Spartinivicinus marinus: one gene and its partner. Each later gene encodes a partner of the first gene's protein in a complex. Links are inferred from orthologs where the notes say so. Each region holds a gene or a part of one and is shown in the gene's direction. Other genes may lie near its edges.

Evidence for each region.
Region 2: the proteins of OQE68_RS04775 (region 1) and dsbD are in contact, whole or in part, in a crystal structure (PDB 1JZD), measured with the Escherichia coli proteins. The link is inferred for Spartinivicinus marinus from one-to-one orthologs.

What each region holds. Positions count from the first base shown.
Region 1 is NZ_JAPJZK010000001.1:1,007,258-1,010,338, reverse strand. Bases 298-3,050 are described here. They hold OQE68_RS04775 (DsbC family protein), read left to right. Parts: upstream 298-1,184; coding sequence 1,185-1,916; downstream 1,917-3,050. Other genes in these bases: OQE68_RS04770 (homoserine dehydrogenase), read left to right, coding at 2,236-3,050; xerD (site-specific tyrosine recombinase XerD), read left to right, coding at 298-1,003. Outside these bases: OQE68_RS04785 (alpha/beta hydrolase), read right to left, coding at 1-13; more of xerD, read left to right, coding at 110-297; more of OQE68_RS04770, read left to right, coding at 3,051-3,081. UniProt on the Escherichia coli protein: Acts as a disulfide isomerase, interacting with incorrectly folded proteins to correct non-native disulfide bonds.
Region 2 is NZ_JAPJZK010000001.1:3,455,555-3,458,878, reverse strand. The notes cover bases 118-3,113. They hold dsbD (protein-disulfide reductase DsbD), read left to right. Parts: upstream 118-680; coding sequence 681-2,546; downstream 2,547-3,113. Other genes in these bases: aroQ (type II 3-dehydroquinate dehydratase), read left to right, coding at 2,855-3,113; OQE68_RS15575 (GGDEF domain-containing response regulator), read left to right, coding at 118-444. Also shown: more of OQE68_RS15575, read left to right, coding at 1-117; more of aroQ, read left to right, coding at 3,114-3,295. UniProt on the Escherichia coli protein: Required to facilitate the formation of correct disulfide bonds in some periplasmic proteins and for the assembly of the periplasmic c-type cytochromes.

The sequences.
Region 1 (3,081 bases):
GTTGTTGGCTCATAACCTTTAATATGCTGAAACTTAGACTTTTTTGGGTACCTTTAATAAAGTTGCTCATTTATACAGCAGTTAATCAAGTTAATATGTGATGACAGGAATGACAACAGTAAAAGCAGACCAGTTAATTAATCAGTTTCTTGATCACTTATGGTTGGAAAGAGGCACTAGCCAAAATACCTTAACTGCTTATCGGAGTGACTTGTCTGGGTTTGCAAACTGGCTTGAGTCTAAGCCGCTGCTATTAGTAACGGCTGACCATATCCAGTCCTACCTTCAACACCGGCTACAAGCGGGATACAACAAGCGTTCTCAAGCGCGATGTTTATCTGTGTTGCGTCGCTTTTATCGGTATCTACTATTGCAGCAATTGCGACAGGATGACCCTACCCAGCATATTGCGATGCCAAAACTGGGCCGCTATTTACCCCGGTCATTGTCTGAAGAGCAAGTTGAAGCATTACTTGAAGCCCCTGATTTATCAACCTTGGTAGGGCAACGAGATAAAGCCATGCTTGAGCTCTTATACAGTAGTGGGCTACGGGTATCGGAATTGGTAGGTTTAACTGTACATCAACTCAGTCTTAACCAAGGAGCACTGCGAGTTGTAGGTAAGGGCAATAAAGAGCGCCTGATTCCTGTCGGTGAAGAAGCACAAGACTGGCTTGAAAGTTATCTAGCAAATGCTCGGTCCCACTTAGTGGGAGGTGTTAGCTGCGAAGTGTTGTTTCCGTCAACACGGGGCACAGCGATGACCAGACAAACATTTTGGCACCGAGTAAAAAAATACGCCGTATTGGCGGGAATGGGCATTGAAGTTTCTCCTCATACGCTACGCCATGCCTTTGCTACACATTTACTCAACCATGGGGCAAACTTGCGGGTAGTCCAGATGATGCTTGGACACAGTGATTTATCTACTACACAAATTTATACCTATGTGGCTCAGCACCGATTACAAGAGCTTTATAAAGAGCACCATCCAAGAGCTTAGTTTGTTACATGCCATTACTTTAAGAATATAGCACTAGCGGCTTATTCAGAAACAGCCTTGACGCAGGTGCAATTTAATCAAGTGGTCAATCTGTTATAATCGCCCGTGTGTAGGAGGGAACCTTTTGCTTAAATGTCTCTCTCTAAGTGCAGGTGGATTTTAAAACACAACGAGGATTTGTATGACTCCCTTTCGTAAATTAGCCCTTGGAGCAATAATTGCTTTAGCGGCAAGCTCAGCGATCGCTGCTTCTCCTGAGGAGGCTATTAAAGCCAAGTTAAGTCAGTTGGGCGGTAAAGTGACTATAGACCGAATTACTGAAACACCAGTGAAAGGGGTCTACGAGGTGCAGTTTTCTGGTGGTCAGCTAGTTTACACAAGCGCTGATGGTGGTTACCTGTTTCGTGGCGATATGTTAAAGATTGATGGTAATAAGTGGACAAACTTAACTGAACAGGCTCGTAGTAAAGCGCTGGCTAAGTTAATTGATGGCGTACCTAAAGAAAAGATGGTGGTTTTTTCTCCAGAGGGTAAAGCCAAGTCTCATATTACGGTATTTACGGATGTTGACTGTGGCTACTGTCGTAAGCTGCATACTGAAGTGCCAGAGCTTAATAAAATGGGCATAGAAGTCCGTTATTTGGCTTTTCCTCGTGGTGGTAAGCAATCATCAGCCTACTCTGTAATGGAGAATGTTTGGTGTGCCAAGGATCCTAAAGATGCCATGACCAAAGCCAAAAAAGGTGAAAAGGTAGCGGATAGCAAGTGTGCAAGCCCAGTTGAGGAGCAGTATAAGTTGGGCTTACAAGTCGGTGTGAGTGGTACACCTGCTTTAGTTTTGGCTGATGGTCGTTTGATTCCAGGCTATCAGCCTGCTGAAAACTTAGCTAAGTTGCTAGGCGTTAAAAAATAGCGATCTAAGTTGTCCGACACTTTCGTGATTTGATGTTAATTATCAATTTATTTTGTCGGTTATCGTTTTATCATGTCGGTATAGTGCCATAGTGTATTATATCGACAGTCTATGTATTCTGTTCACTTTTGCCCTCTTAATTAGCGTCCTCATGCTAACTATTCCAGTTATGTTGTTTGCATAGTAATAATTGTTCTGCAATTCCTGCTCCACTCATTGATTAATGGCGCTATAATAACCGGCTCGATAAAAGAGGTTGTGGTAGGTTAGCTATATAAATACCCAATCTGATGATGGCTAAGTCAACTGGGGGTCTATTTTGAAGCCCGTAAAAGTAGGAATATGTGGGTTAGGTACCGTGGGTAGCGGTACATTCAATGTGTTACAGCGCAATGGGGAAGAGATTGCGCGGCGTCTTGGTCGAGAGCTTGTTATTGAACAGGTGGGTGCTAGACGGGATAACCCGGCTTGTAATCTTTCTGATACCAGTATCACGCGTGATATTTTTGAGGTTGCCAAGAACCCTGCCGTAGATATTGTGGTTGAGTTAATCGGGGGGTATGACACTGCAAAAGAGCTGGTTTTAACGGCTATCCAACATGGTAAGCATGTGGTGACAGCTAACAAGGCTCTGATAGCTGAGCATGGTAATGAAATCTTTGCCGCCGCAGCAGAAAAGGGTGTTATTGTCGCCTATGAGGCGGCCGTAGCGGGTGGAATTCCAGTGATTAAAGCTATTCGTGAAGGGTTAGCGGCTAATCGGATTAATACGATTGCTGGCATTATCAATGGTACGGGTAACTTTATTCTGACTGCTATGGCAAAGGAAAAGCGAGAGTTTGCCGATGTTTTGGCCGAAGCTCAAGCGTTAGGCTATGCAGAAGCTGACCCGACATTTGACGTAGAAGGTATTGATGCAGCACATAAGCTGACGATCTTAGCTTCTATTGCATTTGGTGTTCCACTGCAGTTTAAGTCTGCTTATACCGAAGGCATTAGTCAGATCACTCCAGAAGATTTAGCGCATGCCAAGGAGCTGGGATATCAAATCAAACATCTAGGAATTGCCCGGCGCAAGCCAGGTGGTATTGAGCTAAGAGTACACCCAACGTTGATTCCAGATACAAAGCTAATCGCCAAAGTCGATGGCGTAATGAATGCGGTG
Region 2 (3,324 bases), 2.4 Mb from region 1 along the record:
CTGCAAACTGAAGTCATGCGAGCTGAAGAGTATGAACATCCACTGGTCTTCGCCATGATTGACATTGATAAATTCAAAAGCGTCAATGACACCTATGGCCACCCAATGGGTGATCGAGTGATCAAAAGTCTTGCTCTATTCCTGAAGCAACGCTTAAGAAAAACCGATACGATAGGCCGCTATGGCGGTGAAGAGTTTGCCATAATTTTACCTAATACTGGACAACAGGCTGCCGTTGGCCTACTAGATGATATTCGCGAGCACTTTTCGCAAATGAAACAGCCCGCTCATCCGACTGACTTACAAGTTACTTTTAGTTGTGGCTTAGCAATGTTTGATGGAAGTAATGGTGAACAGCTTTCAGCACAAGCAGACAAGGCGCTTTATGCAGCCAAAAATGGTGGCCGAAACTGTGTAAAAGTGTATCAGGCCAGCCAAAGCTAGTTGTTTAGTTAGATTTTTTTCTACTCGTTTATTATCCCATGTTATTCTCTTTCTCCAATTAGCGCTTGCTGATGTTTATCTGAAAGTTTTTCTTTGGCTAGCCGCTCTGATAAATAATAGAAGGTAGCGCTTTTGAGCAGTGTACTCATAAATACCTGAACTGGAACCACAACATAAAAACTTAGTCAAACGTCGTTAAATCATCAGCCCATAAAAACTACTGGAAGAACCTGGATATGTATCGGCTTTCCCATTTTTGTCTTATCTTTTTCTGCTTCTTTTCAGTTAATTTACAAGCCGGACTTGATGATTTATTCGGAAGTAATGATAACCCAGCCAATTATCTTGGTGACGCGGAGTTCTTACCTGTTGAAGAGGCCTTCCAGGTAAGTGGTCAACTGGTTAACCAAGAGGCCCACATTACTGTTAAAGTTACTCCCCAGCACTACCTTTACAAAGACCGTTTCCGCTTCCAGTCACTCTCTGAAGGGGTAAGCCTAAAAGAGCCGATCTACCCTAAAGGTGAGCTTAAATTCGACCAATTTGCCCAAAAAGACCTGGAAGTTTATCCAACAGATGTCGTAGTAAAAATTCCCCTCAGCCAAACCAAGGATATTGTTGAAGTCGCTGTCACTTTTCAAGGCTGTGCAGATGCTGGTTTATGCTACCCTCCACATACCATTAACTTAGCTTTAACACCAGAGAACACAACATCAACAGAAACCTCAGCGACAACCAATGACCCCCTATCGACTAATAAATCTTCCAGACAAGTTACTGCAGCGCCTCCCTCAGAAGAGTCACAACTTTTCTCTCTGCTTTCATCCGGCAGCTGGGCTCTGATTGTTTTCTCGTTTATTGCTGGAGGTATTGCCCTAAGCTTTACCCCTTGTGTACTACCCATGGTGCCTATTCTTTCCAGCTTGATTATTGGCCAGCAACAGCAGTCTAGCTCTCAAAGCCGAAGTCTGTGGCTAAGTATTACTTATGTAGCAGGAATGAGCCTAGTCTATACATTACTTGGCGTATTAGTGGGCATGTTAGGGATTAGCTTCAATCTGCCAGCCAAACTGCAATCTGCATGGGTATTGGTGCCATTTGCAATCTTTTTTGCACTGCTTTCACTTAGCATGTTTGGTCTCTACACCTTAAGCTTGCCGCAGTTTTTACAGGCAAAAGTACACGCTATGAGTGAACAGCAAAAAGCAGGGGCTTTTACTGGTGTGTTTATTATGGGGATGTTATCAGCTGTTATGGTTTCCCCTTGTGTCTCAGCCCCTTTAATAGCTGCATTAACTTATATCAGCCAAACGGGTGATCCACTGATTGGAGGTGTTGCACTGTTTAGCTTGAGTATTGGGATGGGTATCCCACTGATCTTAATTGGCGCAGGTGCAGGCAGCTTACTACCTAAAGCAGGCGCCTGGATGAACGCTGTGAAAAATGTATTTGGCGTTATGCTACTAGCAGTTGCCGTGTGGATGCTGGAAAGGATACTGCCAGGCCCTGTTACCCTAGTGCTTTGGGCTGCATTATTAATTGGCAGTGCTGTGTATATGGGGGCACTTCAGTTTGAAAGAACCAAAGGCTGGTCTGCTTTATGGCAGTCTCTGGGTATTGTCATGATGATTTATGGGGTTTGCTTAATTATTGGTGCCGCTCAAGGCCAGCAAGACCCACTTCGCCCCCTATCTTTTGCCAGCAAGGTGAGCGCAAGCCCTACCAACAACAACCAGGGCTTCACTAAAATTTACACAACCCAGGAGTTACAGCAGGCACTAGCTAAAGCTAAAAATCAGCAAAAACCTGTTATGGTTGATTTATATGCCGACTGGTGTATTTCCTGCAAAGTCATAGAGCGCGAAGTATTTCCTGCAGAAAATGTGAAACCTCTTCTTAGCCAATTTTCATTGATCAAGCTTGATATCACCGCTTTCAATCAAAACCAACAACAGCTGCTCAAACAATACTCAATTTTTGGCCCACCAGCGCTGCTATTCTTCAGCCGAACCGGTGAAGAATTAGCAAATCTTCGTGTACAGGGAGAGATAACCGCTAACTCCCTGGAAAATCACTTAAGATCGACGCTAAATCGCAGCTAACTCCTGCAAGCTTGAACATTTGCTTCTATAATTACCAGTTCAGCCCTAAAAATGGATAAAGTTACGCGATCTTGCATACAATATTAGAGATTTTGCGTTCAAAGTCTTTAATCATGCAAATAGTGGACAGCGGCTGCCATTTTATGCACAATCGGCCGTTACATTTTTGATCATTAACTCTGTCATTACCCGTTACTGTCAGCATAAACCAGTTAATAAGGTAACTGCTGGCAGCAGTTGAGTATGACCTCAGTCGGCATGATTTGTAGTACAAGCGGAGACAGCTCAAACTCTGAGAGCCTTAACTTATGGCAACAATCTTAGTGCTGCACGGGCCTAATTTAAATTTATTAGGCACTCGGGAACCAACTATTTATGGTTCAACTACTTTAGATGATATCAACCAGACCCTGACCACTCAGGCCGTTGATCATGGTCATCACCTGCAAACACTGCAAAGTAATGCAGAGTACGAGTTAATTGAACGGATTCATGACGCAAAGCGTGAAGGGGTTAACTTTATTATTTTTAATCCTGCGGCTTTTACGCATACGAGCGTGGCACTGCGCGATGCATTATTAGGGGTAGAGATTCCTTTTATCGAGGTTCACCTTTCTAACGTCTATCAACGTGAACCTTTTCGGCATCATTCTTACTTTTCGGATGTTGCTGTTGGGGTAATTTGCGGGCTGGGTAATCAAGGCTACGAGCTAGCACTACAAGCAGCCATCAAACAGCTAGAAAACTAAGAGCTAAAGAGGCACACCTGCTGCATTTT